Regions from separate parts of the Robertmurraya sp. GLU-23 genome, predicted to be linked through region 3. Evidence: a T-box and tRNA genes for the amino acid it is inferred to sense, from the RefSeq annotation. Region 3 holds a T-box; the other regions hold tRNA genes.

The links. A T-box is a leader RNA that pairs with one kind of tRNA and senses whether it is charged. The one in region 3 lies ahead of ileS (isoleucine--tRNA ligase), so its partner is inferred to be a tRNA-Ile.
Region 1: it has a tRNA-Ile gene. The T-box ahead of ileS (isoleucine--tRNA ligase) is inferred to sense a tRNA for this amino acid. The anticodon was not compared.
Region 2: it has a tRNA-Ile gene. The T-box ahead of ileS (isoleucine--tRNA ligase) is inferred to sense a tRNA for this amino acid. The anticodon was not compared.

Annotation. Positions count from the first base shown of each region.
Region 1 is NZ_JBRKCV010000017.1:88,636-100,864, reverse strand. Features, by position in the region: tRNA gene ACVBAX_RS20810 (tRNA-Thr) at 49-124, shown strand; tRNA gene ACVBAX_RS20805 (tRNA-Lys) at 132-207, shown strand; tRNA gene ACVBAX_RS20800 (tRNA-Leu) at 268-352, shown strand; tRNA gene ACVBAX_RS20795 (tRNA-Gly) at 387-461, shown strand; tRNA gene ACVBAX_RS20790 (tRNA-Leu) at 474-562, shown strand; tRNA gene ACVBAX_RS20785 (tRNA-Arg) at 617-693, shown strand; tRNA gene ACVBAX_RS20780 (tRNA-Pro) at 707-783, shown strand; tRNA gene ACVBAX_RS20775 (tRNA-Ala) at 801-873, shown strand; tRNA gene ACVBAX_RS20770 (tRNA-Met) at 961-1,037, shown strand; tRNA gene ACVBAX_RS20765 (tRNA-Ile) at 1,069-1,145, shown strand; tRNA gene ACVBAX_RS20760 (tRNA-Ser) at 1,159-1,251, shown strand; tRNA gene ACVBAX_RS20755 (tRNA-Met) at 1,271-1,344, shown strand; tRNA gene ACVBAX_RS20750 (tRNA-Asp) at 1,382-1,457, shown strand; tRNA gene ACVBAX_RS20745 (tRNA-Phe) at 1,588-1,663, shown strand; tRNA gene ACVBAX_RS20740 (tRNA-His) at 1,685-1,760, shown strand; tRNA gene ACVBAX_RS20735 (tRNA-Gly) at 1,771-1,844, shown strand; tRNA gene ACVBAX_RS20730 (tRNA-Ile) at 1,850-1,926, shown strand; tRNA gene ACVBAX_RS20725 (tRNA-Asn) at 1,963-2,038, shown strand; tRNA gene ACVBAX_RS20720 (tRNA-Ser) at 2,042-2,132, shown strand; tRNA gene ACVBAX_RS20715 (tRNA-Glu) at 2,136-2,207, shown strand; gene glgB (1,4-alpha-glucan branching protein GlgB) at 2,709-4,646, shown strand; gene ACVBAX_RS20705 (glucose-1-phosphate adenylyltransferase) at 4,594-5,736, shown strand; gene ACVBAX_RS20700 (sugar phosphate nucleotidyltransferase) at 5,784-6,803, shown strand; gene glgA (glycogen synthase GlgA) at 6,800-8,251, shown strand; gene ACVBAX_RS20690 (glycogen/starch/alpha-glucan phosphorylase) at 8,241-10,649, shown strand; gene ACVBAX_RS20685 (1,4-dihydroxy-2-naphthoate polyprenyltransferase) at 10,696-11,634, opposite strand; gene ACVBAX_RS20680 (isochorismate synthase) at 11,955-12,229, shown strand, end outside.
Region 2 is NZ_JBRKCV010000022.1:61,222-68,289, reverse strand. Features, by position in the region: partial or broken rRNA gene ACVBAX_RS23065 (23S ribosomal RNA) at 1-41, shown strand, start outside; rRNA gene rrf (5S ribosomal RNA) at 232-347, shown strand; tRNA gene ACVBAX_RS23055 (tRNA-Glu) at 392-466, shown strand; tRNA gene ACVBAX_RS23050 (tRNA-Val) at 556-628, shown strand; tRNA gene ACVBAX_RS23045 (tRNA-Thr) at 673-748, shown strand; tRNA gene ACVBAX_RS23040 (tRNA-Lys) at 758-833, shown strand; tRNA gene ACVBAX_RS23035 (tRNA-Leu) at 864-948, shown strand; tRNA gene ACVBAX_RS23030 (tRNA-Gly) at 983-1,057, shown strand; tRNA gene ACVBAX_RS23025 (tRNA-Leu) at 1,070-1,158, shown strand; tRNA gene ACVBAX_RS23020 (tRNA-Arg) at 1,274-1,350, shown strand; tRNA gene ACVBAX_RS23015 (tRNA-Pro) at 1,364-1,440, shown strand; tRNA gene ACVBAX_RS23010 (tRNA-Ala) at 1,455-1,527, shown strand; tRNA gene ACVBAX_RS23005 (tRNA-Met) at 1,582-1,658, shown strand; tRNA gene ACVBAX_RS23000 (tRNA-Ser) at 1,666-1,758, shown strand; tRNA gene ACVBAX_RS22995 (tRNA-Met) at 1,781-1,854, shown strand; tRNA gene ACVBAX_RS22990 (tRNA-Asp) at 1,888-1,963, shown strand; tRNA gene ACVBAX_RS22985 (tRNA-Phe) at 2,103-2,178, shown strand; tRNA gene ACVBAX_RS22980 (tRNA-Tyr) at 2,209-2,292, shown strand; tRNA gene ACVBAX_RS22975 (tRNA-His) at 2,298-2,373, shown strand; tRNA gene ACVBAX_RS22970 (tRNA-Gln) at 2,397-2,468, shown strand; tRNA gene ACVBAX_RS22965 (tRNA-Cys) at 2,473-2,546, shown strand; tRNA gene ACVBAX_RS22960 (tRNA-Gly) at 2,558-2,631, shown strand; tRNA gene ACVBAX_RS22955 (tRNA-Ile) at 2,638-2,714, shown strand; tRNA gene ACVBAX_RS22950 (tRNA-Asn) at 2,749-2,823, shown strand; tRNA gene ACVBAX_RS22945 (tRNA-Ser) at 2,837-2,927, shown strand; tRNA gene ACVBAX_RS22940 (tRNA-Arg) at 2,938-3,011, shown strand; gene ACVBAX_RS22935 (VOC family protein) at 3,210-3,599, shown strand; gene ACVBAX_RS22930 (SpoIID/LytB domain-containing protein) at 3,664-4,920, shown strand; gene ACVBAX_RS22925 (VOC family protein) at 5,029-5,427, shown strand; gene ACVBAX_RS22920 (DUF1801 domain-containing protein) at 5,457-6,110, shown strand; gene ACVBAX_RS22915 (DNA alkylation repair protein) at 6,195-6,902, shown strand.
Region 3 is NZ_JBRKCV010000002.1:183,734-195,962, reverse strand. Features, by position in the region: gene ACVBAX_RS05330 (dihydroorotase) at 1-294, opposite strand, end outside; gene ACVBAX_RS05325 (aspartate carbamoyltransferase catalytic subunit) at 257-1,189, opposite strand; gene ACVBAX_RS05320 (solute carrier family 23 protein) at 1,348-2,649, opposite strand; gene pyrR (bifunctional pyr operon transcriptional regulator/uracil phosphoribosyltransferase PyrR) at 2,792-3,334, opposite strand; gene ACVBAX_RS05310 (RluA family pseudouridine synthase) at 3,514-4,425, opposite strand; gene lspA (signal peptidase II) at 4,400-4,888, opposite strand; gene ACVBAX_RS05300 (hypothetical protein) at 4,971-5,255, opposite strand; gene ileS (isoleucine--tRNA ligase) at 5,431-8,202, opposite strand; T-box leader at 8,291-8,527, opposite strand; gene ACVBAX_RS05290 (DivIVA domain-containing protein) at 8,574-9,098, opposite strand; gene ACVBAX_RS05285 (RNA-binding protein) at 9,191-9,964, opposite strand; gene ACVBAX_RS05280 (YggT family protein) at 10,034-10,297, opposite strand; gene ACVBAX_RS05275 (cell division protein SepF) at 10,305-10,757, opposite strand; gene ACVBAX_RS05270 (YggS family pyridoxal phosphate-dependent enzyme) at 10,775-11,449, opposite strand; gene pgeF (peptidoglycan editing factor PgeF) at 11,446-12,229, opposite strand, start outside.

The DNA.
Region 1 (12,229 bases), on a different contig from region 3:
AAAATGACTATCCTTCACTCACGAAGTGAAAATAAATAATTATTAATTGCCGGCGTAGCTCAATTGGTAGAGCAACTGACTTGTAATCAGTAGGTTGGGGGTTCAAGTCCTCTCACCGGCACCATTTGTACGAGCCATTAGCTCAGTCGGTAGAGCATCTGACTTTTAATCAGAGGGTCGAAGGTTCGAGTCCTTCATGGCTCACCAAAGTTTTTTGCTTCAGTAGAGTTTTTTACTTCAGTAAAATAACTTTCCATTTATCATTATGCGGGTGTGGCGGAATTGGCAGACGCACTAGACTTAGGATCTAGCGCCGCAAGGCGTGGGGGTTCGACTCCCTTCACCCGCACCAAAGTTTTTTATGCTAGTAAAATAATTTTCCATATGCGGAAGTAGTTCAGTGGTAGAATACAACCTTGCCAAGGTTGGGGTCGCGGGTTCGAATCCCGTCTTCCGCTCCAAGAACTTCTTTTGCCGGGGTGGCGGAACTGGCAGACGCACAGGACTTAAAATCCTGCGGTAGGTGACTACCGTACCGGTTCGATTCCGGTCCTCGGCACCAAAGCTTTTTGCAAAGCAAAATAGCTATCCTTAACACACTACATTACAAAAATATGCGCCCGTAGCTCAATTGGATAGAGCGTCTGACTACGGATCAGAAGGTTATGGGTTCGACTCCTTTCGGGCGCGCCATATTAGATTTAATCGGGGAGTAGCTCAGCTTGGTAGAGCACTTGGTTTGGGACCAAGGGGTCGCAGGTTCGAATCCTGTCTTCCCGACCATCTAACTCGATATTTATGGGGCCTTAGCTCAGCTGGGAGAGCGCCTGCCTTGCACGCAGGAGGTCAGCGGTTCGATCCCGCTAGGCTCCACTTAGATATTTTCACGTAACGTAGTGTAGTGAAAATAATCTTCATTAATTCAGGAACATGTGAATTAAAAATTCAATGAATTACTTTGGCGGTGTAGCTCAGCTGGCTAGAGCGTACGGTTCATACCCGTGAGGTCGGGGGTTCGATCCCCTCCGCCGCTACCAAAACCTATTAACTCAGGTTTCATTATTTATTGGACCTTTAGCTCAGCTGGTTAGAGCAGACGGCTCATAACCGTCCGGTCGTAGGTTCGAGTCCTACAAGGTCCACCATTTATAATATGTTGGAGGTATACCCAAGTCCGGCTGAAGGGATCGGTCTTGAAAACCGACAGGCGGGTCATACCGCGCGGGGGTTCGAATCCCTCTACCTCCTCCATTTTTAAAAATAATATTGTCGCGGGGTGGAGCAGTCTGGTAGCTCGTCGGGCTCATAACCCGAAGGTCGCAGGTTCAAATCCTGTCCCCGCAATTAAAAGTTGTTTTCAGGGAAACTTGAGAAAAACTTTGGTCCCGTGGTGTAGCGGTTAACATGCCTGCCTGTCACGCAGGAGATCGCCGGTTCGATCCCGGTCGGGACCGCCATTTTAAGTGCATCAGTAGATCAGTTGGTAGAGCACGAAGAATAAGCTTCTTTGAATTTGCATCCAGCGTACCGATTGAAGATCGGGACGAAGGACGAAATAAGATTTTATCTAGGGTTCTATAATATTGTGGCTCAGTAGCTCAGTCGGTAGAGCAAAGGACTGAAAATCCTTGTGTCGGCGGTTCGATTCCGTCCTGAGCCACCATTTATATTCAGTTGAATTATGGCGATTGTGGCGAAGTGGTTAACGCACCGGATTGTGGTTCCGGCATTCGTGGGTTCAATTCCCATCAGTCGCCCCATAAGTTTTATGCGGGTGTAGTTTAATGGTAAAACCTCAGCCTTCCAAGCTGATGTCGTGAGTTCGATTCTCATCACCCGCTCCAAATAAGGGCCTATAGCTCAGCTGGTTAGAGCGCACGCCTGATAAGCGTGAGGTCGATGGTTCGAGTCCATTTAGGCCCACCATAGTGTTTTTAGGATAGTAAAGTAACTTACTATTATTCCACAGTAGCTCAGTTGGTAGAGCATTCGGCTGTTAACCGAACGGTCACAGGTTCGAGTCCTGTCTGTGGAGCCATATGGGGAAGTACTCAAGAGGCTGAAGAGGCGCCCCTGCTAAGGGTGTAGGTCGGGTAACCGGCGCGAGGGTTCAAATCCCTCCTTCTCCGCCATATGGCCCCTTGGTCAAGCGGTTAAGACACCGCCCTTTCACGGCGGTAACACGGGTTCGAATCCCGTAGGGGTCATAAAAACATTGAACATTTGTTCAATGTTTTTTTTTTGATTTTCTAGGTCCTCCTATACCTCCACAAACTACTCTATTACCTCTTATATCAAATATCCTCAAAGTTCATTTAACATTTCCAATATTCGACAATTATATGAAAACCCTTTCATTTTTCTTCATAAAAACCACCTCATCACATAAATAAATCCTCTTGAATATATTATTCAAATTTCAGTTATTTTAAAATTTAAAATACATATTTTTTTCATTAACACCAAATAAATAGCATATATCTCTATATCTGCATCATAAAATTTATTATCTATTAAAAAATAATTTCTATCATTTTTTGCAGTTTGCTGCGTTAAAGGGATGAATGCTGTCGAAAACATTGGCCTTATAGATAATTATGTCGAAATGGACAGTTAATTGTCAGAAAAATTAAAGAGGGATTTGAAAGTGTGGCGAGAATTATACAGTAAAAGTAATGTACAAAACTAAAGAATAGGTAGGGAGTAGAATGATTTTGGATTTGATTCATCCAACTGAATACCAGCTGCACTTGTTTCATGAGGGGAATTTTTTTGAATGCTATCGTCTGTTTGGTGCTCATGTTCTTACTATTGATGAAAAGAAATGCACAAGATTTTGTGTGTGGGCACCAAACGCAACACAAGTATCTCTTGCTAGTGATGTAAACAATTGGAATGGAAGTGGTTATGAATTTAAAAAGGTAAATGATGAAGGGGTATGGATGCTCATTGTTGAGCAGGATTTAACGGGCTGCCTTTATAAATATGAAATTCACACATCCACTGGAGAAATATTATTGAAGTCTGATCCATATGCCTTTTTCTCTGAAGAACGGCCAAAAACAGCTTCCATATGTTATTCCTTAGATGGATACCAATGGAACGACCATAAATGGCTTCAGAAAAAAGAGAGAAACAAAGTATATACAAGTCCTACCGTTATTTATGAGATGCATGTTGGATCATGGAAAAAGAAAGAGGACGGTAGCTTTTTTACGTATCGTGAATTAGCAGACGAGGTCATTCCTTATGTACTTGAACATGGATTTACACATATTGAATTGTTGCCACTAGTGGAGCATCCACTAGATATTTCTTGGGGCTATCAAGGAACAGGATATTTTTCTGTTACTAGTCGTTATGGAACGCCTCACGATTTAATGTATTTTATTGACCAATGTCATCAAAATCATATTGGTGTAATTATGGATTGGGTTCCTGGTCATTTCTGTAAAGATGCACACGGTTTACATCGATTTGATGGATCTTGGGTTTATGAGTATGAAACAGAAGTTGATCGTGAAAATTTTACTTGGGGGACTGCTAATTTTGACTTAAGTAAAACAGAGGTGCAGAGTTTCTTAATTTCTAATGCATTGTATTGGATGGAATACTTTCATGTGGACGGATTTCGCGTAGATGCGGTTTCAAATATCATTTATTGGCCTAATTCAGATGGTCAGCGAGTAAATGAATTTGGTATTGCATTTTTAAAGAAGTTAAATCAAGTTGTATATCAATATGATTCACAGCTTTTGATGATTGCCGAGGACTCTACTGATTGGCCACAGGTAACTTCCCCAACTCACTACGGTGGATTAGGTTTTAACTACAAATGGAATATGGGCTGGATGAACGATATGCTTTCCTATATGGAAACAGGTTCAAATGAACGCTCACATTTTCACGATAAAGTCAGCTTCTCCCTTCTCTATGCATTTTCGGAGAATTATATCCTTCCATTTTCACATGACGAAGTTGTTCATGGAAAGAAATCGTTACTGGATAAAATGCCAGGAGATTATTGGCAGAAATTTGCTCAACTAAGGCTTTTATTAGCATATATGTTTGGACATCCAGGGAAAAAACTTCTATTCATGGGATTTGAGCTAGGTCAGTTCTCTGAATGGAAAGATGAAGAAGAATTGGATTGGCATCTATTAGATTATGAGATGCATGGGAAAATGAATCTTTTTGTAAAAGAATTGATCAAGGTATATAAGCGCAATAAACCTTTATATGAGCTTGATCATTTACATGAAGGATTTGAATGGATTGATGTAAATAACCGTGATCAATCGATTTTCTCTTTTGTTAGAAAAGGCGAAGAAGGAGATCCAATGGTTATTGTGTGTAATTTTACAGAAAAGACCTATGAAGATTATAAGATCGGAGTTCCCAAAGAAGGTACGTATCGAGAAATATTGAATACAGATGCGGTTGAATTTGGAGGATCCGGTGTAATAAATAAAAAGCCAATAGAAACGATTGATGAAAGTTTTCATGGAAGAGAGCATCACATCATGATGAGGATACCTCCATTTGGGGTTTCTATATTGCGTCCCGTTAAACATCGAAAGGAGAGAAAAGGAAATGGCAAAGAAGAAGTGCGTAGCTATGCTGTTAGCAGGAGGGCAAGGAAGTAGGTTACATTCCTTAACTTCAAATTTAGCAAAACCAGCTGTACCGTTTGGAGGGAAGTACCGAATCATTGATTTTACATTGAGCAATTGTACGAACTCTGGAATTGATACGGTAGGTGTCCTAACTCAGTATCAACCACTAGTGTTAAATTCGTACATTGGAATCGGAAGTGCATGGGACTTGGACCGAAAAAATGGTGGAGTTACTGTTCTTCCACCTTATAGTGAATCCAAGGAGATGAAATGGTATACAGGTACTGCTTGTGCCATCTATCAAAATTTAAATTACTTAGTTCAATATGATCCGGAATACGTACTTATTCTGTCCGGAGACCATATTTACAAAATGAACTATGAATTAATGCTAGATTTCCATATTAAAAGAGATGCTGATGCTACCATTTCGGTCATTGAAGTACCTTGGGAGGAAGCAAGTCGATTTGGTATTTTAAATACTGATAGCGATATGAAGGTTGTCGAATTTGACGAAAAACCTGCAAATCCGAAAAACAATCTAGCCTCTATGGGAATTTATATTTTTAAATGGTCTGTTCTAAAAGAATATTTGATAAAGGATGCTGCTCTTCCAGATTCAAGCCATGATTTCGGAAAGGATATTCTACCGACTTTGCTTTCAGACCAGAAGAAACTAGTTGCCTATCCTTTTAGTGGTTATTGGAAGGATGTCGGAACTGTACGTAGTCTTTGGGAAGCAAATATGGATCTTCTAGATGATACGTGTGGATTAGATTTATTTGATTATACTTGGAGAATTTACTCAGTTAACCCAAATCAACCACCACAGTTTATATCAAATGACGCACTCGTCGTTGATTCACTCATCAATGAGGGTTGTGTGATTGAAGGAGAAATTGAGAAGTCGGTTCTTTTTCAAGGAGTAAAGGTTGAGAAAGGCGCTCTTATTAAAGAATCAGTTATCATGCCAGATGCAGTGATTGGAAAAAATGTGTTTATTGAAAAGGCAATTGTCCCGTCAGAAATGGTAATACCAGATGGAACAATTATTCGTGCATTACCAGATGCAGATGATGATATTGTGTTAGTAACAGAGGATATGCTTCAATCCCTTTAAAATACAGAGATAAGAGAACAAATAAAATGAGGAGATGAGGGGTAAGGATGGATAGAAAGCTGCTTGGAGTAATTGATGCAACAACTTATCAAAAAGGATTAGAGGATCTAATCCAACATCGTTCATTAGCTGCAGTACCATTTGGAGGGAGATATCGATTAATAGATTTTATTCTCTCAAACATGGTTAATTCTGGAATAAAGAGTGTGGCAATTTTCCCGAAAAACCAATATCGTTCCTTAATGGATCATTTGGGGTCTGGGAAGGATTGGGACTTAAATCGTAAACGCGATGGATTATTCTTTTTTCCAGCCCCTGCAGAAGAAAGAGAAATAACATCATTTAATCATTTTGCTGCAAATAAAGATTTCTTTGATCGAAGTAACCAACAGTACGCCCTCATCTCAAATTGCTTTACTGTCTGTAATATGAATTTTGAGCCTATGCTTGATTGGCATATCAAGAGTGGCTGTGATATTACAGAAGTAAGAAAAGACGGACGGTCTCTTCATATGTTTTTGATAAAGAAATCTCTTTTAGTAGAACTTTTCGAGACAAGAGACGAAACGGGATATACTTGTATGAGAGATGTTGTGACAGATATTAACAGTCCTTATCGTCAATGTCATTATGAATTTAAAGGATACGCAGTAATGGTTGACTCGATTACTACGTATTTTAATGAAAGTATGAAGCTATTAACTCCATCCATTTGGAAGGAACTATTTTTAAAGAATCAGCCAGTATTTACAAAAGTAAAGGATGAGCCACCTACTAGGTATTTTACAGGAGCCACCGTGAAAAATTCTGTAATTGCCAATGGGTGCTTAATTGAAGGTACAGTTGAAAATAGTATTATTTCTCGTGCTGTAAAAATCGGCAAGGGATCGGTAATAAAGAACAGCATCATCATGCAAAAATGTCAAATTGGTGAAAATTGCGTATTAGATTCCGTTGTTTTAGATAAAGATGTTAAGGTAAATGATGGAACGATGATGTATGGCACAAAAGAATTACCATATGTGGTTCGTAAAGGAACAGTACAAGGGGCGTTGATGAATTCGTGAAAGTTTTATTTGCAGTTTCGGAATGTGTACCTTTCGTTAAATCTGGAGGGTTAGCAGATGTAGCAGGATCTCTACCAAAAGAATTGAAAAGACTTGGTACAGATGTAAGAGTAATGATGCCGAAGTACGGTACCATTCCTCAAGAATTACGTGAAAAAATGACAAAAAAACATGAGTTTATTGTGAATGTTGGTTGGAGAAATCAATTTTGTGGTATTGAAGAGTATATACACGATGGCATTACTTATTATTTTATAGATAATGAATACTATTTTAAGAGAGAAGCCCTGTACGGATATTTTGACGATGGTGAACGGTTTGCTTTTTTTAACCGAGCCGTACTTGAAGCGATTCGGATGTTAGATTACTATCCAGATGTGATTCATTGCCATGATTGGCATACTGGAATGATTCCTTTCTTGTTAAAAACGGAATATCAAAAGAAAAATGGTTATGGTTTTATGCGAACGGTATTTACCATTCATAATCTTGGATTTCAAGGTATTATGCCTAAGGAAGCTTTAAAGGATTTATTTGATTTAGATGATTCATATTTTAATACCGATCAGCTTGAGTTTTATGGAAATATAAATTTTATGAAAGCAGCACTTATTGCGTCTGATCGAATTACTACCGTTAGTCCAACATATATGGACGAAATACAAACGGAGTACTATGGAGAAAAGCTGGATGGATTGTTAAGAAGTCGTGTAAGTGATCTAGAAGGAATTCTAAATGGAATTGATGATGAATTTTATAATCCAGAGAAGGATTCTTTTCTTGTGAAAACTTACGATGCCAATCATCGTAACCATAAGCTAGTAAATAAAAAGGCCATTCAAGAACGATTTGGCTTGCCTCAGGCTTCACAAATTCCATTAATGGTTATGGTCACACGATTAACAAAACAAAAAGGGTTAGATCTTGTTAAACATGTGTTTCATGAAATTATGGCGGAGCCGATTCAATTCCTCATTCTTGGAACGGGGGATGACGAGTTTGAAAATTTCTTTCGAGACATGGAGCGGGAGTATCCAGATCGATTTAAAGCATATATTGGTTTTGATGAAGGTCTAGCTCATCAAATTTATGCAGGTGCTGACCTTTTCCTCATGCCTTCAAAATTTGAACCATGTGGGTTAGGTCAAATGATTGCGATGAGTTATGGCACAATCCCTATCGTTCGGGAAACTGGGGGTCTAAATGACACGGTAACGGCATATGATGAATTCTCAGGAGAAGGGAATGGTTTCTCCTTCAAGAATTTTAATGCGCATGATATGTTGTATACCATTAAACGTGCCATCCATTTTTACGAAAATGATCGGGTTTGGAATAATCTTGTTAAGCATACAATGAGCATTGATAACAGCTGGGCACAGTCTGCTTTTAAGTACAATCAATTATATGCTCAACTTATATCCAGGAGTGAAACTCATGTTTTCTAATAAAGAAATGTTCACGGAAACGTTTTTACAACGTCTCGAAATGACTTGTGGAAAAAGCTTTCAAGAAAGTACGAAGAGAGATCACTATCATACTCTAGGAATCATGATCCGTGAATATGTAAGCTCAAACTGGATCAAGACAAATGAAAGTTATCGAGCTGAGAAAGAAAAACAAATTTATTATTTATCTATTGAGTTTCTCCTCGGAAAGCTTTTAAGGCATAACCTTCTTAACCTAGGAATTGATCATATAGTGGAAGAAGGGCTTAAGGAGCTAGGAATTGATCTTAGTGATTTAGAGGAAATGGAAGCAGATGCAGCACTTGGTAATGGCGGCTTAGGCCGTCTTGCAGCCTGCTTCATGGATTCGCTTGCTACTTTAGATCTTCCAGGTCATGGATGTGGAATTCGCTATAAGCACGGCTTATTTGAGCAGAAAATTGTAGATGGATTTCAAGTAGAATTACCTGAGCAATGGCTTCGTCATGGCCATGTATGGGAAGTAAGGAAAGCGGATTTAGCTGTAGATGTTCCTTTTTGGGGAAGAGTCGAAGCGATCAACATTAATGGAAAGCTCGAATTTCGTCATCTTGAAGCGGAAACGGTAATGGCCGTGCCATATGACCTTCCTGTGGTAGGTTATCAGACAGACACTGTTAACACGTTGCGCTTATGGAGTGCCGAAACGACACCGTATCCAATGAATCGAGATATTATGAAATATAAGCGTGATACGGAGCTTATCTCAGAGTTTTTGTATCCCGATGATACGCATGATGAAGGAAAAATTCTGCGTTTAAAGCAGCAGTATTTCCTTGTCTCTGCAAGTATTCGTTCGATTGTGAGATCTTATCGCAAACAACATGCTAGTTTAATAGATTTTCATAAATATGTGGGTCTTCATATAAATGATACGCATCCCGTGTTAGCTATTCCCGAATTAATGAGGGTACTTATTGACGAGGAAGGAATGAGCTGGGAGGAAGCTTGGCATATTACAACAAACACCATTTCATATACGAATCATACAACCTTAGCAGAAGCTCTAGAAAAATGGCCGGTTCGAATTTTTCAACCGTTGCTTCCAAGAATTTTTATGATTGTAAATGAAATAAACGAGAGATTTTGTCAAGACCTTTGGAAGCAGTATCCAGGAGCTTGGCAGAAAATTGAGGATATGGCAATCATTGCTCATGACCAAGTAAAAATGGCTCATTTGGCGATTGTTGGTTCATACAGTGTGAATGGAGTGGCAGCCATTCATACAGAAATATTAAAACAAAGAGAAATGAACCAATTTTATCAAGTATTTCCTGAGAAGTTTAATAATAAAACAAATGGGATTACCCATAGACGTTGGCTGATTAAATCCAATCCGAAACTGACGAATTTGATCAATGAGGGGATTGGTACGAAGTGGATCAATCAGCCGGAGCATTTAAAAGAGCTTCAGTTTTTCCAGCAAGATTCTGCATTTTTAGAGCAGTTGTATGAAATCAAGCAGAATAATAAGAAATCACTTGCAGAAAAAATTAAAGCAAAGACAGGTATTGTCGTTGATCCTTTATCTATATTTGATGTTCAAGTAAAGAGATTGCATGCTTATAAACGACAACTCTTAAATGTTCTTCATATTATGTATTTGTATAATCGCTTAAAAGAGGATTCAAGCTTTCAAATGCATCCAAGAACATTTTTGTTCGGAGCGAAAGCATCACCAGGTTATTACTATGCAAAGAAGATTATTAAACTCATTAATACCATTGCAGAAAAAATAAATAATGATAAAACGGTATCTGATCGATTGAAAGTAGTGTTTCTTGAAAACTACCGTGTGTCATTAGCTGAAGAAATCTTTCCTGCGGCAGATGTGAGTGAACAAATTTCGACTGCTAGTAAAGAAGCTTCGGGAACAGGTAATATGAAGTTTATGATGAATGGTGCACTTACCTTAGGTACGCTTGATGGAGCGAACATTGAAATCAAGGAACATGTTGGTGATGACAATATATTTATTTTTGGATTAACAGCAGAAGAAGTAATGAATTATTACCAGTATGGTGGCTATACGTCTGTCGACTATTATCACCATGATAAACGTATTCGCCAAGTGGTAGATCAATTAACAAACGGTTATTTTGGTGATCTTGATAATGAGTTTGAGCCGATCCATGATTCATTATTAATGGAAAATGATCAGTATTTTGTTTTGCGTGATTTCTCATCTTACGTGGAAGCCCAAAGAGAAGTAGGGGTAGCATATGCTGATCAAAATAAATGGTTAAAGATGAGTTTAGCAAATATAGCGAATTCAGGTTTTTTCTCAAGTGATCGAACCATACAGCAGTATGCGGATGACATTTGGAGTATCTCTCCTGTAAAAGGCAAAGTCAGGTAAATATGAAAGAGGAGACCATTTTAATGGAAATGGTCTCCTCTTTTGTCTAACTATTTAAGAAATGTCCTAAAAATAGACCAATGGATAACAAAAATCCAAATATCGTATTTGTTTGGGCTGTCGCTATCATGGCTGGCACCATTTGAACGGGTTTGGTTTTTCCGATGAATCCTTTAATCGCCTTTATTGCCTTTGGTGAGCTTAGCAGTACGATCGTTAACCATGCAGAAGCATAGTCCAAACCAATAAGAGTAAACACCCATGCATATGAGACAATGAACATTCCTGCTAAAAGAACGATCGCTCTTTTTTGACCAAGTAGGATCGCTAATGTTCTTCTTCCATTTTCTTTGTCACCATCATGGTCACGTATATTATTGGCAAGTAGAATGGCACCTACTGTTATGACAATAGGTACAGAAATTAATACACTAATCATAGTAATAAAGCCTGTTTGAATATAAAAAGCAATTAATATAATCAGCATTCCCATAAAGAATCCTGCAAATATTTCTCCAAAAGGTGTGTACGCAATCGGAATAGGGCCTCCCGTGTATAAATAACCAACTGTCATTGAAACTAGACCAATCGCAGCAAGCCACCAGCTTGAATTCATACAAATATATACTCCTAGCAGCATGGAAATACCATAAAGGCTAAGAGCTATTTTCATGACGGTCGCTGGTTGAATTCCTTCACGAACAATGGCTCCACCTATACCTACAGAATGCTCGTTATCGAGACCACGTTTGAAATCATAATATTCATTAAACATATTTGTTGCCGCTTGTATAAGTAAGCAAGCGATAAGCATGGCGATAAATAGCCCAAGATCAATAGATGTTAATGGTAAGGCTAATGCGGTTCCTAATAATACTGGAACAAAGGCAGCTGTTAACGTATGTGGTCGTGTAAGTTGCCACCAGACTCTCCAATTTTTCCCCTTAAACGTAGGCGAAGGACCCGTTTGCATTTGTGGTTGCATCGTACCTCTCCCCATTTCTATATTTATTTGTCAAAACTATATAAGCTTAAAATAATTCATATCCAAATTCAAGTGTAGGAAAAACGAAGGAGTGTGTCAATTAAATTTTCCTTCCTAATGAAGGAGACCATTTCCATATTTTCTACGATAATTTTTTGTGCAGGAAAAACATTTAAGGGCATAATATCTCAAAATAGATAGAAATAGCTTATAATAAGGAAAGATATAGGTTTTTCAAGATGCCTTTTGTTGACATGGTCTTGGATTGAGGTGTATCTTAAAATAAGTTTATAACGTTATTTTACAGGAGTTGTACGAATTTGGTTACCATTCAGAATACGGAGCTTAAAGAAGGGATCATTGAAGCAATTGAGAGAGCTCGGAAGCTTTCAATGCCCGTATTAGTTAGCGAAGTCCAAAGGATTCATCCGGTTCAGCCTCTGTCCGTGTTTGCAGCTGGAAGAGACGAATTTGTTGGCGAACGCTTTTTTTGGAAAGATCCCTCTGATGAAGTAGTTATGATTGGCATTGGAATATGTAAAGAAATACAATCGGATCAGGCTTCTGGCCGCTTTTTTCATGTGGAGAAGCAATG
Region 2 (7,068 bases), on a different contig from region 3:
TGTGGAGCTGACTGATACTAATCGATCGAGGACTTAACCAAGATGCGGAAACGGCTTGGTCAGGGACGACAGGCATAAGATGAAGACCGTAAGAGGTCCTGACCTCTGAAGGGCTTTAGCTTATGACCCCGAGTCCCTAGCCGTTGGAGCTCGTTTTCCGCGAAGTAGATACTCATTCTTTTGACTTTGACACTTTATCTAGTTTTGAAGGAACAACCTTCAATTAAATAGTCTGGTGGCGATAGCGAAAAGGTCACACCCGTTCCCATACCGAACACGGAAGTTAAGCTTTTCAGCGCCAATGGTAGTTGAGGGTTTCCCTCTGTGAGAGTAGGACGTCGCCAGGCTTGTCCCTATTGGGACTATTATTTTTGTCTAAAATATATAGTTCGGCCCCTTGGTCAAGCGGTTAAGACACCGCCCTTTCACGGCGGTAACACGGGTTCGAATCCCGTAGGGGTCACCATATTTTTTTACGAAGTAAAAATAACCAAGTTTTTTTACGAAGTAAAAATAACCAAGTTTTTCCACTTTGTGATAAAAACATTTCATTTCGGAGGATTAGCTCAGCTGGGAGAGCACCTGCCTTACAAGCAGGGGGTCGGCGGTTCGATCCCGTCATCCTCCATCAAGACTATTTTTCACAAAACTGAAAAATAGTCTTCCTAATAAGCCGGCGTAGCTCAATTGGTAGAGCAACTGACTTGTAATCAGTAGGTTGGGGGTTCAAGTCCTCTCACCGGCACCACTTTATACCGAGCCATTAGCTCAGTCGGTAGAGCATCTGACTTTTAATCAGAGGGTCGAAGGTTCGAGTCCTTCATGGCTCACCATTTTTCTTAAATAATGTAGGCTATTATTATGCGGGTGTGGCGGAATTGGCAGACGCACTAGACTTAGGATCTAGCGCCGCAAGGCGTGGGGGTTCGACTCCCTTCACCCGCACCAAAGTTTTTTGCGTTAGCAAAATAACTTACCATATGCGGAAGTAGTTCAGTGGTAGAATACAACCTTGCCAAGGTTGGGGTCGCGGGTTCGAATCCCGTCTTCCGCTCCAAGAACTTCTTTTGCCGGGGTGGCGGAACTGGCAGACGCACAGGACTTAAAATCCTGCGGTAGGTGACTACCGTACCGGTTCGATTCCGGTCCTCGGCACCAAAGCTTTTTGCAAAGCAAAATAGGTTTCATTTCTTACGAAGTAAATATCCTTCCATAGATTGTAAAGCAAAATAGCTGTCCTTAACACACTAATATAATTAACATTATAATACATGCGCCCGTAGCTCAATTGGATAGAGCGTCTGACTACGGATCAGAAGGTTATGGGTTCGACTCCTTTCGGGCGCGCCATATTAGTTTTAATCGGGGAGTAGCTCAGCTTGGTAGAGCACTTGGTTTGGGACCAAGGGGTCGCAGGTTCGAATCCTGTCTTCCCGACCATCTAACTTTATTATGGGGCCTTAGCTCAGCTGGGAGAGCGCCTGCCTTGCACGCAGGAGGTCAGCGGTTCGATCCCGCTAGGCTCCACTTAGATTTTTTCACGAAACGTAGTGTAGTGAAAAGCTATTTTAAATTAACTTTGGCGGTGTAGCTCAGCTGGCTAGAGCGTACGGTTCATACCCGTGAGGTCGGGGGTTCGATCCCCTCCGCCGCTACCAAAGATACGGAGGTATACCCAAGTCCGGCTGAAGGGATCGGTCTTGAAAACCGACAGGCGGGTCAAACCGCGCGGGGGTTCGAATCCCTCTACCTCCTCCATTTTTTAAAAAAATAATATTGTCGCGGGGTGGAGCAGTCTGGTAGCTCGTCGGGCTCATAACCCGAAGGTCGCAGGTTCAAATCCTGTCCCCGCAATTAAGTTGCTTCAAGGAAACTTGAAAAAACTTTGGTCCCGTGGTGTAGCGGTTAACATGCCTGCCTGTCACGCAGGAGATCGCCGGTTCGATCCCGGTCGGGACCGCCATTTTAAGTAAATACGGCTCAGTAGCTCAGTCGGTAGAGCACGATGAATAAGCTTCATAGAAATAGCATCCAGCGTACCGATTTGAAAAATTGGGACGAAGGACTAAGAAAAACGGTATCTAGGGTATTATAATAAATATGGCTCAGTAGCTCAGTCGGTAGAGCAAAGGACTGAAAATCCTTGTGTCGGCGGTTCGATTCCGTCCTGAGCCACCATTAATTTTATTGCACATATAATTCCAATCTGGAGGGGTAGCGAAGTGGCTAAACGCGGCGGACTGTAAATCCGCTCCCTTGGGTTCGGCGGTTCGAATCCGTCCCCCTCCACCATCATGGCGGTTGTGGCGAAGTGGTTAACGCATCGGATTGTGGTTCCGACATTCGTGGGTTCGATTCCCATCAGTCGCCCCATTATTATTTATAAATTTCTTCAATGGGCTATAGCCAAGCGGTAAGGCAACGGACTTTGACTCCGTCATGCGTTGGTTCGAATCCAGCTAGCCCAGTCATGGCAGCATAGCCAAGTGGTAAGGCAGAGGTCTGCAAAACCTTTATCCCCGGTTCAAATCCGGGTGTTGCCTCCAATTTAATATTTGCGGGTGTAGTTTAATGGTAAAACCTCAGCCTTCCAAGCTGATGTCGTGAGTTCGATTCTCATCACCCGCTCCAAATAAGGGGCCTATAGCTCAGCTGGTTAGAGCGCACGCCTGATAAGCGTGAGGTCGATGGTTCGAGTCCATTTAGGCCCACCAGATTTTTTACGATAGCAGAATAATCTTTCAATGTTCCGCAGTAGCTCAGTGGTAGAGCAATCGGCTGTTAACCGATCGGTCGTAGGTTCGAGTCCTACCTGCGGAGCCATTTTTATGTCTATGGGGAAGTACTCAAGAGGCTGAAGAGGCGCCCCTGCTAAGGGTGTAGGTCGGGTAACCGGCGCGAGGGTTCAAATCCCTCCTTCTCCGCCAGTCTATATATGCGCCTTTAGCTCAGCTGGATAGAGCATACGCCTTCTAAGCGTACGGTCAGAGGTTCGAATCCTCTAAGGCGCGTAATATAACAAAGTAAAAAACGCTTATTGGGCGTTTTTTTTTTTTTGTTTTTTTATCTTTAAATAAAATATTTACTTTATGACTTTTCAGCAAACCTTGAAGAATAGCAGGTGGGTGGATGGTTTGGACTCACTTCCATAAAGGGGGTTTTTTGAGTAAGATAAAAATAATTCAGTTGAATAGAAAGAGGTGAACGTTTTGATTAAATATAAAAGTCTACATCATGTAAGTCTTACTGTTACAGATTTGGAAAGAGCAAAAGATTTCTATGGGAAAGTTTTATGTTTAAAAGAAATACCACGGCCAGACTTTGATTTTTCAGGTGCATGGTTCGAAATAGAGGGACAGCAACTCCACTTGATCGTCGATCCCTTTTCACAGACGATTCGGCAGGATAAAAGCTTATCCAGCAGAGAAGGGCACTTTGCCCTCAGAGTCGAGAACTACTATGACACTCTTACGTGGTTAAAACAGAATAAAGTGGAACTCCTTGAAAAACCATACGGAAAGAGTGGTTTTGCACAAATTTTCTGTGCTGATCCAGATGGTAATTTAGTTGAACTAAATGTTAATCAAAAAGAATTATAAAAGCATCCCTTTGTAGAATGGAGCTTCAGGAATAATCAGTTTACACATTATAAATAATATGAGTATGAAAACTTTAATTCTAATGATTTTCACAGGTTTTTTACTAATGTTCTCTAATGAAGTGCAAGCCGAAGAGATGATTTCAGTGAAATTAAGAAATTATATCGGAGACACCTCTAAATTACCATTTCACATAAAAGGAACTTATTCAACATTAGATCCAGCATTGATGATAACGGAAGGGGTTGAATATACACTATCATTTAAAGGTGGGGAAATGTTTCTCACTTGTGGTGAGTCAACAACGGAAATAGCTAGCCCGTTCATTTTATATCCTGAATCTTATGATGAAAAGCATCTAATCTACATTAATGGCAGGCCTTATATGGGTGCGGTAGAATTTAATATAGAAGAAAAAAACATTAGACCAGTTAATCAAATACTATTAGAGGATTACTTACAGGGTGTTGTTCCATTTGAAGTGTATCCCGAATGGAATATAGAGGCCTTAAAAGCACAAACGTTAGCTGCTCGTACTTATACCATCACCCATAAGACCCCCCAACTTGACGACACCATTCAATATCAAGTCTACGGCGGGTATAATCAATTCAATAAAACAAAAAGAGCTGTAAATGATACGAAAGGAGAAATCATTACTTTTCAAGAAAAACCCATAAGTGCTTTTTATTCTGCGAGTAATGGTGGAATAACAGAAAGTAATAAAAATGTATGGGGTGGCAATCCAAGTCCGTATTTCCCAATCAAACAAGATCCATATGACCCGATTCAACCTTGGGAGTTTACATTACATAAAACACAAATAGATTTGGATGAAATCAGATTGAAGGGTTGGAATGAATTAAAGGAGAAAGATGGAAAAATTAGCGTATCTATTAAAAAATGGCTTAATAGAAATGGATATGAAGGTGACATAAAAATTTTAAGTATTCCTTTTTTTGCTATCGATAAGGTTAAAAACGAATCACAAAGGTCGATGATAGGCTCGATTCAAATCGAATTTATGAGAAGGTTGATTGATGGAACCATTATTTTTGAAAAAGTCTCATTGGATCATGTTGAATTAAAAAAAATTCGACCAATGATAGGTGGAGGTCATTTTAGAAGTTATTTAGTAAGTTCGTTTGAAATGAACCCAACTTCTTACAAAGTAAGTGGCAAAGGTCATGGTCATGGAGTTGGTATGAGTCAATGGGGTGCAAACGAAATGGCAGAGAAGGGAAAATCCTACAAAGATATTTTAGGGCACTATTATCCAGGAACACAAGTTAAAGTCATTAAAACCTTCCCAGATAATTAAAATGATGATATCTTTCAGGTATCATCATTTTTTTGCCTTAAGAATAATAATTAATCAAACTTGGCTGTAGAGAAATATTAATATTTCTAATTTGAGGAGCTGAACTTAATGGGAAAAGTTACACCATTCTTAATGTTTCAAGATGGCAAAGCAGAAGAAGCTATGAATTATTACATATCTATTATTGAGGAATCAGAAATTACAAGTATTGTTCGCTATGGAGCGAATGAATCTGGAGATGAAGGAACGGTAATGCAGGCTACTTTTTCTTTAAAAGGGCAAGAATTTATGTGTATAGATAGTAATTTAAAGCATCAGTTTACATTTACTCCATCCTTCTCAATTTTTGTTACATGTGATACTGAAGAAGAAATAAACAACGTTTATCACAAACTGATCGAGGGTGGACAAGCACTTATGCCAATTGGTGATTATGGTTTTAGTCAAAGGTTTGGTTGGCTAAATGATCGCTTTGGGGTATCATGGCAACTAAATCTTCCATCGTGAAACTAATTTTTATATAGGGAGAGAACAACATGGCAATGGGTAAACTGAATCCTAAGGTTGATGATTATTTAAGTAAAACTAAAAAATGGAAGGAAGAATCTGAGAGGTTGAGACATATTGTTCTTGACTGTGATCTGACCGAAGAATTTAAATGGATGCATCCTTGTTACACGTTTAATAACAAAAATGTCGTATTAATTCATGGATTTAAAGAATATTGTGCGCTTCTGTTTCACAAAGGTTCCTTATTAAAAGATCCCCATGGAATTCTTGTCCAACAAACCGAGAATGTACAGGCAGCGCGCCAGATTCGGTTCACCAGTCTTCAAGAAATAGTGGAACTAGAACCCATTTTGAAAGCGTATATCCATGCAGCTATTGAAGTTGAAAAAGCGGGTTTGGAAGTGGATTTAAAAAAGCATACAGAATTCATCATTCCTGAAGAACTTCAAAATAAATTCGAAGAAACACCAGACTTGAAAACTGCATTTGAGGCATTGACACCGGGACGACAGAGAGCATACATTCTTTATTTTTCTCAACCCAAACAATCAAAAACTCGAGTGTTAAGGATTGAAAATTGTATGGAGAAAATTTTCAGTGGAAAGGGCTTAAAGGATTGCACTTGTGGACTATCTCAAAAAATGCCCTCCTGTGACGGCTCACACAAGAACATTCGATAAGATCATATTAATTAATGTTTATTTTTAGCTGCAGGTAATGGTTATAATGAAATGGATGAAAATAAAGGAAGGACGTACATAGCTATGGATTTTCAAACAGTGATGCAGGAACTTGAAGCTCTCGGTAAGGAACGAACGAAAAAAATGTATATTTCCAATGGTGCACACGAGCCCTTGTTTGGCGTGGCTACAGGTGCTATGAAACCAATTGCAAAGAAAATAAAAATAAATCAAGAACTAGCTGATGAGCTATATGCCACAGGTAACTACGATGCAATGTACTTTGCAGGCATTATTGCAGACCCGAAAGCTATGACTGAATCTGATTTTGATCGTTGGATGGACGGAGCGTATTTTTATATGCTGTCTGATTACGTGGTGGCAGTCACTTTATCAGAGTCAGATATTGCACAAGAAGTGGCGGATAAATGGATTGCAAGTGGTGACGAGTTGAGAATGTCAGCTGGGTGGAGTTGCTACTGCTGGCTTTTAGGAAATCGCAAAGACAAGGAATTTTCCGAAAGTAAGATTTCCAATATGCTTGATATGATAAAAAATACGATTCATAATTCGCCAGAACGAACTAAATCAGCTATGAATAATTTTGTATACACCGTAGGGATTTCCTATTTGCCGCAACATGAAAAGGCGGTTGAGACCTCAAAGGAAATAGGAATCGTAGAAGTTAAACGGGACAATAAAAAAAGCAGTTTACTAAACGCATACGAAAGTATTCAAAAAGAAATGGATAGAGGGAAGCTTGGTTTCAAACGCAAGTATGTGAGATGTTAAAAATCGTTTTGATGTATAAATGCCTTTTATAGATATTCTTATTTAGACGTATGTAGGTTTTTTAGTTTGCTTTTCTCGTAACCTGCAGGATACTGAGGATATGTTCTTGCAAATACTTATAAAAAATGTTAAACTTTAGAAGAATTATTTTTGTTCGGTGTAAAGG
Region 3 (12,229 bases):
TGGAACCGGCCTTGTATTAGGCATAGCTGCAATCGTTGTAAATCCTCCACGAGCTGCCGCTAGTGTACCCGTAGCAATCGTTTCTTTCTTCTCTCCCCCTGGTTCACGTAAATGAACATGCAAGTCAACAAACCCAGGAGATACGAGCAATCTTGTTGCATCTATGATCTCTGCATCCTCAGCTTGAAGATCCGGACCAATCGCTGCAATCTTTTCGTCTTTTATTAAAATATCGACTGCCTCTTTTTGTCCTTTATCAGTAAGCCATTGACCATTTTTGATGAGAATTGTCATTGTATTTTCCCCCTTCAGATTGTTGTAATGCTCTTTTTAATACTGCCATACGAACGTAAACGCCATTTTCCATTTGCTTAAAGATTCTCGAACGCTCGCATTCTACTAGACTATCAGCTATTTCTACATCTCTATTTACTGGTGCTGGATGCATAATAATGCTTCCTTGTTTCATTCGTTTTTCTCTATCTACTGTTAATCCAAAAGCTTGGTGATAATCAATTGTTTCTCCACCAACTTGATGTCTTTCGTGTTGGATACGGAGGAGCATGAGCACATCAACAGTTTCTGTTAACGTATCAATATCTTCATACCTTCCATATTGTAAAAGCTCTTGGTCAATCCATTCTTTTGGTCCTGAGAATACGATCTCTGCTCCTAATCGGTGAAGGGCAATCGCATTTGACCTTGCCACACGGCTGTGTATTAGGTCTCCCACAATTCCTATCTTAAGGCCTTGAAAATGTCCATATTCTTCGTAAATCGTTAGTAAGTCGAGCAACGATTGAGTTGGATGATGACCACATCCATCTCCAGCGTTAATTATTTTAACGTTTGTTTTGCCAACTAGCTGCTTGAAGTACTCATCTTCTGTGTGGCGAATGACCACTGCCTGCACCCCTATGGATTCTAAAGTTCGAACCGTATCATAAAGTGTTTCTCCTTTAGTAATACTTGATGAGTGTGTTTCAAATGGAATAATGTTTAAGCCCAGTCTTCTTTCAGCAATTTCAAAACTACATTTTGTTCTAGTGCTCGGTTCAAAAAACAAGTTTGCAACAAAGGAAGATTGATTAGGCTGCCACGCAGCTCCCTCAGAAAATTTTTTCGCCTCTGCAAGGATGTCGTATATCTCGGTAACGGAAAGCTCTGAAGTAGTAAGCAGATTCATGATCAAAACACTCCTTTTGTGGTTTATGTAGAAAAATAGCACCCTGACTACTTTGCCAGGGTGCTATGCAGATAGGCAGAAGCAGAACACACCAGATTAAGGTATCTCCACTTCTCCTATGCACCCTTACAAGCCTCTCTGGACTTTTTTAAAAGGTGAAACTATGCTACTTCATTTTCATTATCACTTTCAAACATATCTTCGGCAGCTTCTGGTCTACCAGGAAGGATTAAATTAATCAGTATCCCTAAGATCGCTGCTAATGCCATCCCATGAATTTCAAACCCTTCTGATACTTTAATTACTGCTCCTCCAATACCTACCACTAAGATTACTGATGAAATTACAAGGTTTCGCTTGTCTCCGAAGTCGATTTTGCTATCAACAAGCATACGTAATCCTGATGATGCGATTATTCCGAATAGTAGGATGGAAACTCCACCCATTACTGGAGTTGGGATTGAACTTATTAGTGCTGTTACTTTACCGATGAATCCAAATACGGTTGCAACGACTGCTGCTCCAAGAAGTACATATACGCTATATACTCTTGTAATGGCTAATACTCCGATGTTTTCTCCATATGTTGTCTTCGGAGGTCCACCGATTAGTGCAGAGATCATCGTTGCTGTTCCATCTCCTAAAATCGAACGGTGTAAGCCAGGGTTTTTAATATAATCACGCCCCACCACTTTCCCTAATACAAGCTGGTGACCAATATGTTCTGATAAAGTTACGATGGCTACTGGAGCCATTAATAATACTAAGTCAAGTGTTACTTTTACTTCATAATCTACGAACGGTACAAAGAAGTTTGGCATTTCGAACCATTTTGCTGCTGCTACTGGAGCAAAGTCAACGATTCCTACTACTAATGAGTACACATATCCGATAATGATACCTGCAAGTATTGGAATCATGCTCAATGTTCCTTTTCCGTAGATGGAGAAAATGATGGTTGCTACTAAAGTTACAAGTGCCGCCGAGAAATGCAGTAGACTGTACTCTCCAGCCGGGTTATTCATTGCCATACTAACTGCGGTTCCTGCCAAAGCCAACCCGATTACAATAATGATTGGTCCTACTACGATTGGAGGAAGGAGATTCATAATCCAACGGTAACCTGCTTTTTTAATGATTAGTGCAACAATTCCATACACTAAACCAGCAATGAAGCTTCCAATCATGGCTCCTGCTGGACCACCTGCTGCTTTTGCCGCAATAATTGGTGTAATGAATGCGAATGATGATCCTAAATAAGCTGGTACTTGCCATTTTGTTATCATAAGGAACGCGATCGTTCCCAAACCACTGGAGATAAGTGCAATTGCTGGATCAAGTCCAACTAAGAATGGTACTAATATGGTAGCTCCAAACATAGCGAATAAGTGCTGTAGGCTAAGTGTGAGCCAATGGACTGGTTTCGGTGTTTCGTGTACATCTAGGATTGGTTTGGTATTCATGTATGTGTCTCTCCTCTGGTTAGTTAAAATAAAAACCCTCTTTTGCACAAGAGGGTCTAGTTGCAGGTCAAGGTATCTATTTCACCCCTCGAGTCTACATTTCCCCTTGAAAGCCTCTCTGTGCTTTTTTAAAAGGTTATATTTATTTTTCGTGTATACTTACTGTATCATGTTTGTCAACTTCTGCTAGTTGAACAACAATCTTTTCCGAACTAGAGGTTGGGATGTTTTTCCCAACATAATCTGCTCGAATTGGTAATTCTCTATGTCCTCTGTCTACTAGTACTGCCAGCTGTACAGAAGCCGGTCTTCCAATATCGACTAGTGCATCTAACGCAGCGCGTACAGTTCTTCCTGTGTATAATACATCGTCCACTAGGATAACAATTTTGTTAGTAATATCGTGCGGGATATCTGAGCCCTTTACTAGAGGTTCCTGATCATTTGTTTTCTTTGTTAGATCGTCCCGATACAAAGTGATATCTAATTCTCCTACTGGAACCTCTGTGCCTTCAATTTCCTTTATTCTTGCAGCAAGACGCTCAGCGAGAAAAATTCCTCTTGTTCGTATTCCAATGAGAACAATTCGTTCTACACCTTTATTTTTTTCAATAATTTCGTGAGCAACCCTTGTCAATGCTCTTCTAATGGCTTGTTCATCAAGTACAATTGCTTTTTGTGACAAGGTCTTCCCCTCCTCATTTCTCCATAAAAAGACCCTCTAGGCCAGGGCTTAGAGGGTACACGAATTCCATTTGTAGGCATACTTATGCCATACAAGCTCCGTTTCCTTCTCAGCCTCACAGGACCGTCTTTAAAGGACTTATTCAACTATAGAAATCATAAAACAGATGTAGAACTTTGTCAACGATTATTTCTTAAAGACTCAAGAAGCTCTACAAAGTACTCTGGTAATGGTGCTTCGAATTCTACGTATTCATTGGTTCGAGGGTGATTAAAACCTAACACACCCGCATGCAGAGCTTGTCCGCCTATATCTAGCGTTTTTCTTGGACCATATTTTGGATCACCAGCTAGCGGATAACCAATATACTTCATATGGACTCTGATTTGATGGGTACGTCCTGTTTCTAACTGACATTCAACAAGAGTAAAATCTTTAAAGCGCTCCATCACTTGAAAATGCGTAACCGCATGCTTTCCATTATCCACTACAGTCATACTTTGACGATCTTTAGGGTCCCTTGCCAGCGGGGCATCAATTGTCCCATAATCATGAGGAATGACTCCATGAACTATGGCACGGTATTTACGTGTTACAGACTTTGCAACGAGCTGATTTACAAGGCTTTCGTGAGCCAAATCATTTTTAGCAACCATCAGTAACCCCGAAGTGTCCTTATCGATTCGATGGACGATACCTGGTCGAAGCACACCATTGATGCCTGACAGATCTTTACAGTGAGCCATTAATCCATTCACAAGTGTTCCCGTTGTATGACCTGGTGCTGGGTGTACCACCATTCCCTTTGGCTTGTTTACAACTAATACATCACTATCCTCATAAAAGATCTCAAGGTCCATAGGCTCAGGAATCACATCAAGCTCCTCTGGATCAGGAATACTTATTTCTATTACATCCCCAACCGAACATTTATAACTGCTTTTTACTTTTTGTCCGTTAACAACTACGTTCCCGTCTTGCATCCATAGCTGTACTTGAGACCTCGACCATTCACTGTTTACACTTGAAAGGACCTTATCCAGTCTTTCGCCTTTATGCTCTTCATTAATTGTTTGTATTACTTTGTCCATTTGCTATCTCCTTAGATTGTCGCTCTTCTTGCCACATTTGTATCATTAATAAACCTACTCCAATAACTAAGGCTGAATCAGCAATATTAAAGATAGGGAAATTATAGTTAAAAATATACGTATGGATAAAATCGACTACTTCTTTATGTACTACTCGGTCGTAGAAATTACCAATCGCTCCTCCTAGCATTAACCCGAGAGCCACCCCAAGAAGCCTTTTACCTTTCGCTGCTTTTTGAAGATAATAAACAATCCCGACAATTACAATAACAGTTATTAAGTAAAAAAACCACATTTGTCCTTGTAAAATACCCCAAGCAGCCCCTCTATTACGGTGGGAGGTAATATAAAACCAATTTTCTATAACGGTTATGCTTTCTCCAAGCTCCATTCTTTTCACAACTAACCATTTGGTCCATTGGTCAAGAATTATGACAATTAATGCGATTATGTAATAAAACACAAAGGAAACCTCCAAACCTTCTCTTAATATTCCCTTTGCATTTTAGCACATTCTCTATAAAAACTACAGTAAACCCTTCAGATTAAAAAAGTGGTTTACATAAATACTGATCAAGCTTTCCACAGTCCTCCACCGTTTTTAAGGTTGGAACCATTTGAAGTAGTTCATAAGGTAATATTTCACCTGATATTTCGCATCTGCCAAATGTACCATTCTCCAATTTTTGAATGGCACTATTGATGTCTCTTAATTCTTCCTCAATAAGCGGTTTTACTAAGGGAGATCCTTTCGAATTTGATAATTGCATCATTAATTCAGTACGCGATTTCCGGAGTTCCAAATAGAGCTTTTGTTCAAATGCTTCCATTTTGTTCATACCTCCGTTTTCAGATGTTTTCCGTTAGTATATCGCGATGGACACGTTTCGACACGAACAACATTTAACAACGAAAACAATCATTAACGAAAGTGGAATAATTACTCATACATATTCCCTAAACACTAGAAAAACTCTCCGGAAATCCAGAGAGTTCTTCCATTTTTTATACAAGATGGCTGTAGTTTTCTTTTACTACGTCTGCACAACGTGGACAAAGCGTTGGGTGATCCTCTACTTTGCCAACTTCAGTTGTTACGGTCCAGCAACGTTCACAAGTTTCTCCTTCAGCTTTTGATACGACAATAGCAGCTGTTTCAAGCTTTACAGCTTCCGCAGGCGCAGTATCCATATCTCCAGCTAATTCGAAACCAGACACAATAAATAATTGTTGAAGGTTTTCATTAACAGATTGTAATAGTTCCTTTGTTTCCTTTGTTGGATACAAGCTAACTTTTGCTGTTAATGACTTCCCGATTACCTTTGCATTACGTGCTTCTTCTAAAGCTTTTAGGACATCATCACGAACCTTCATGAATTTCGTCCATTTTTCTTCAAGTTGCTTTGCATTAGGAAGGTCAACATGTAAAGGCATATCGGTTAATTGAACGCTATCTTCTTCCACATTAGGAATATAAACCCAAACCTCATCAGCCGTGTGAGAAAGAATTGGAGCTGATAATTTTGTTAACGCTAATAAGCTTTCATATAGAACCGTTTGGATTGCACGTCGCTCGTAGTGACTCTTTGCCTCAATATATAGAACGTCCTTTGCAAAGTCAAGGTAGAATGCACTTAGGTCTAGCGTACAGAAGTTATTGATTGCATGATAAATGCTTGCAAATTCGTATTCTTCATACGACTTTGTCACGGATTTAATTAATTTGTTTAGCTTCACTAGCATGAATTGATCTACTTCACGAAGCTTATCAAATTCTACTTTGTCCGTAGCAGGATTAAAGTCTGCTAAATTTCCAAGCAGGAATCGGAATGTGTTACGGATCTTACGATATACTTCAGCTACTTGCTTTAGGATAGCGTCAGACACACGAACATCTGATTGATAATCCACTGATGCTACCCATAAGCGTAAAATATCTGCACCAAGCTGATCCATTACCTTAGCAGGAACAACCACATTACCAATTGATTTACTCATCTTTCTACCTTCACCATCAAGAGCGAAACCATGGCTTAGTACTCCCTTATATGGAGCCTTCCCTGTTACAGCTACCCCTGTAGATAATGAAGAGTTAAACCATCCACGATACTGGTCAGATCCTTCGAGATAAAGATCCGCTGGTCTTTGTAAATCACTTCTCTCTTCTAGAACTGCTTGATGGGAAGAACCAGAATCAAACCAAACGTCCATAATATCCGTTTCTTTTGTAAATTTCCCATTCGGGCTTGATGGATGTGTAAAGCCTTCAGGTAACAGATCTTTAGCTTCTCTTTCAAACCAAATATTTGAACCATTTTCACGGAATAACCCGGATACATGCTCAATGGTTTCATCCGTGATAATTGGTTCTCCGTCTTCGCCATAAAATACAGGAATTGGAACACCCCATACACGTTGACGAGAAATACACCAATCTCCACGGTCACGTACCATATTGAATAGACGAGTTTCTCCCCAAGCTGGAACCCACTTCGTTTCTTTCACAGCTTCCAACAAGTCTTCTCGGAAATCTTTAATTGAAGCAAACCACTGTGCCGTTGCACGGAAGATAACTGGTTTCTTTGTTCTCCAGTCATGCGGATAAGAGTGAGTAATAAATGTAAGTTTTAATAAAGCACCCACTTCTTGAAGCTTTTCCGTAATCGGCTTATTTGCTGTATCATAGAAAAGTCCTTCAAAGCCCACTGCTTCCTTCGTCATTACTCCTTTATCATCAACTGGACAAAGAACGTCTAAACCGTATTTTTGACCTACATGGAAGTCGTCTTCCCCATGCCCTGGAGCCGTATGAACACAACCCGTTCCCGCATCCGTCGTGACATGTTCCCCAAGCATCACTAAAGACGTACGTTCATATAAAGGATGCTTCGCTAAAACATGTTCTAGCTCCTGTCCTTTCACTGTCTTTACTACCGTTACTTCTTCCCAGCCAATTTCCTTTGTGACTGCTTCTAAAAGCTCTTCAGCCACCACGTACTTTTTATTATTTACTTGAGCAACAACATAATTTAATGTTGGATGAACGGAAATTCCAAGGTTTGCTGGAATAGTCCACGGTGTTGTTGTCCAGATAACGATTTCCGTATCCGCATCAAGCACACCCTTTCCATCTTGAACAGGGAAGCCAACATAAATGGAAGCTGACTTTTTATCCTGGTACTCAATTTCCGCTTCTGCTAATGCTGATTCGCTTGAAGGTGACCAGTAAACCGGCTTTAATCCTTTATAGATATAGCCTTTCTTCGCCATTTCACCAAAAACCTTAATTTGTTGTGCTTCATATGCCGGATCAAGAGTGATATAAGGATTCTCCCAATCTCCACGAACACCTAAACGCTTAAACTGAGTACGCTGAGAATCAATTTGCCCTAAAGCATACTCTTCACAAAGCTTACGAAACTCTGCAACTGTAAGTTCCTTGCGTTTCACACCCTTATTGGTTAATGCTTGCTCGATTGGCAGCCCGTGTGTATCCCAACCAGGAACATAAGGAGCATTGTAACCACTCATTGACTTATAACGCACAATAAAGTCTTTAAGGATTTTATTTAATGCGTGCCCCATATGAATATCTCCATTTGCATACGGAGGCCCATCGTGAAGAACAAACATCGGACGATCCTTCGTACGATCTTGAACTCTAGAATAAATATCCAGTTGGTTCCACTTTTCTTGAATCTCTGGCTCACGCTTTGGCAAATTTCCACGCATCGGGAATTCCGTTTGCGGCATCAATAACGTATCTTTATAATCCATTTTTAAACTTCCTCCTAAATCTTCCTCATCTAGCTACATTGTTACCAGTTATTAGTAAAAATAAATACAAAAAAGCCCTCTCATCCCAAAAAGGGACGAGAAGGCTTGTATTCCCGCGGTACCACCCTAGTAGATAGGCTAAAAACCCATCCGCTCTAAAATTCGTAACGTGAATTTAGACGCCAAAGCTTACTATTCCTAGTGGACGTTCAGCTTGGTACTCAAGGGTGATGTTCAAACTTATCGCTTTTGTTAACCTCCCACCAACTGTTAACTCGCTAGAAAAAGCATTGATAAATTCTACTATCCCTGTCATCGCAACATACAATTTTTACTTGTTAAAAAATTATATTCGAAGAACCGGCTTTTCGTCAAGCCAATGAATCTTCTTCTTCTTTTAAATTTGCAGATTTTAATTCTGCTGAATCAAGCTCGTATTGTAATAGATGATCCCAATCATCGTTATTAAGCATATCAAGCTGAGCTTCAATAAGCATTTTAAAGCGCGTTCTAAATACTTTGGATTGCTTTTTCAAATCCTCAATTTCTAGAGCAATTTTACGCGCTTTAGAAAGGGATTCATTTACAATACGATCCGCATTTTTCTCTGCTTCTCTAATAATTAGCTTAGCTTCTTTTTGAGAATTACGCTTTAGCTCTTCCGCTGCTTCTTGAGCTACAACAATTGATTTATTTAAGGTTTCTTCAATATTCGAAAAATGAGTTAAACGCTCATTCATATCTTTTAATCGTTCATCCAGTTCTTTCTTTTCTCGAATAATCAATTCGTAGTCCTTGATGACTTGGTCAAGGAACTCATTTACTTCATCTTCATCGTAACCACGGAATCCTTTTGTAAATTCCTTGTTATGTATGTCTAACGGTGTTAATGGCATTATAAGCCACCTCCAATTGCTTAATAGTATATACTATTCATTGTAACAGATATTCGACAAGTACTTTTAAATTCCTGCAAATTTTTTATAAATTATTGATGTTTTTCTACAACAATTCGCCATTTATCTTTCTTTGTTTTCCCATCGATGGAAGATAGTTTTGCCCTTCCGTATCCTCGTACCGATAAGACATCGTCTTCCTTACATTCAAATGAAGGATTTTCAATGGTCATCCAATTAATTTTCACTACTCCACCTGCAATTAATGTTTGAGATTTCTGACGAGAAATATTATGAGCAGCAGCTATAATTGTATCTAATCTTAGCGAAGAAACGGTGGTCGTGTACTCATTCCATTGTTCCCTCATTTGAATGGCTTCGTCCAGACGCCGCTCTTTTAAACTTACTTTTGAACGTCCTACCGACTCCAGCTGCATGGATATATAATCGCTTACTTCATTGGCGACAAAGAGTTGAATAGTTTCCTCTTCTATAAGGATGTCTCCAAATTTCCCTCTTTTTAATCCAAGCGACATCATGCTGCCTAATATTTGCCGATGCTCTATAGATACAAACTTATTAGGGTAGATTAGCTCATATAATGAAATTTGGAAATCCTCTACCTCTACAGAATAATAATCTGGATAAATGAAGGCTCTCTTTCTTTCCACTTGTTCTGCTCCACCGAAAAATTGAACCTTTACCTCCGAATTCGCTCCAATAATGATCTCGACAATTTTCTGCTCTCTCGGGTCAAGAAAGTCCGTCAGCTTCGGAGCATAGTTACTTTCCACCTGTTCCTTCCAGCTCATTACTTGATCGACAAAACTATGCTCTTCGCGTCGGAAGTGCTGATGCAAATCCATATTCATTCAAACTCCAATCCAATATTAAGATATGAAAGTGCAAAAAAGGGGCAATTATGCCCCTTTTAGCTAAAACCAACCAAATAACGTATACAAGCCTGTTGATGCTAATTTTAAAACAAAAATACCAACAATCGGGGAAATATCAATCATTCCACCGATCGGAGGAATAATTTTTCGGAACGGCTCTAAATACGGTTCACAAATTCTTGCTAAAAATTGCCCAATAGCGGTTTCTCTTGCATTTGGAAACCACGACATAAGAATATAAATAATCAATGCCCAAGAGTAGATTTCAATCACTTGTCTCAAAATATATAGAAGTAAATCCATTTACCTATTACCACCTCGTATCTTCGTATTCTGTTTCTTGAATAAGTTGCGAGATATTGCCTGAAACCTCCACATTATCTGGAGTACACAAGAAAATTTCTGCACCAATCTTTTGTATATCTCCACCGATCGCATACACTGTACCACTTAAAAAATCAACAATCCGTTTCGCTTGGTCACGTTCAATTCTGTGTAAATTCACAACAACCGCCCGACGGTTTTTTAATTGATCTGCAATTTCCTGTGCTTCTGCATACACTCTAGGTTCAATTAATACTACTTTTGAAGATTTTTGAACACTCTGCAAACTTACCACATTCTGTTTTGGAGACACACTTTGTTGCTGCTGTGATTGCGGTTGTCTTTGTGGCTTTGCTGCTGGAGCCTCGTACTCCTCTTCTTCATACTCATATTCATCATCTAAGAAAAAGAATGTTTTAAATTTTGATTTAAGACTCATTCATTACACCTCCCACACTATTCGCCCACTAAAGCGGTGCCGATTCGTATCATCGTAGCCCCTTCTTCGATGGCAATTTCAAAATCATTAGACATACCCATCGAAAGCTCCAAACATGGAGCATAAGGTAAAGCAATATGTTGAATTTCAACTTGAAGTTTTTTTAACGTCTGAAAGCATTGTCTAATGATCGTATCGTCCTCAGTAAAGGGTGCCATCGTCATTAGCCCTTCAACTCTTATTTTCGGGAATTTTTTTAATTCCTTAATAAATGGTACCACCATCTCTGGAGTTAATCCATGTTTTGATTCTTCGCCTGAGGCATTCACCTGTACGAAGCAAGAAATCGTTCTTTCTCCGGCTCTTGCATTAATCTCCTTTGCCAAAGACTCACGATCTAAAGAGTGGATATAATCTACTTTATCTATAATATTTTTTACCTTTCTTGTTTGAAGAGTTCCGATAAAATGCCAGGTAGGCTTGTCCCCTAAAGTGGTCCACTTTTCAAGTAGGCCTTCATCACGGTTTTCACCAAGATGTGTTACCCCAGATTTTAATGCCTCTGACGCTCTTTCTGTCGTTACATATTTTGTTACAGCAATGATTTTTACTTCCTCTGGGAATCTTTTGCTCCTTTGACATGCTACATTTATCTTTTCCTGGAGCATACGTAGATTTTCACTAACTTTCATTCTCTCGATTGCTCCTCCTTCCAACCAATAAAACTCATCATCCTACCTGTTTTCCCCTTGTCTCTTCGGTGGGAGAAAAAATAATCAGAATCACAACTCGTACATAAATCAGTTACCTGAATATTTGCCTCATTCATTCCTGCTTTGAGGAGAATGAGTTTATTTAACTCTTTTAGGTTTAAGTGGTATTGATTACCTTTGATACGATTATATGGTTTTTTTTCGACATCTTCCACTAAATTTTCCACATGTGAAATGACTTTATCATCTACAATATAACATTTTTCGCAAATGGAGGGGCCAATTACTGCGAAAATTTCCGAAACTGGAATTTTTTCGTCCTCAAAAACAGTTATCACTTCTTTTGCGATCCCTCCTACTGTCCCTTTCCACCCTGCATGAGCAATCGCAATTGCTTTGTATTTGGGAGCAATAAAATAGAGCGGAACACAGTCAGCAAAGCACAATGTTAAAAGCAGATTTTTATCATAGGTAAAGAAAGCATCGGTATCCCTGAAAGCATCGGCATATGAATTTGAACCTAGCCCACGGTCATGTACCGAGACTTTTTTTACATGTATATCATGCGTCTGCTCGGCACCAACCCAATGAGTTAACGGGATACCAGTGCGTTTTGACAAGATTTCTCGATTTGAGCAAACATCCCTTTCCAGATCCCCAACATGAAATCCTATATTCAATGTTGAAAAGGAGTTTTTGCTTTGTCCTCCGTTTTTCGTAGTAAATCCCGCTACAAGATCATCAAAACGATCGGTCCAA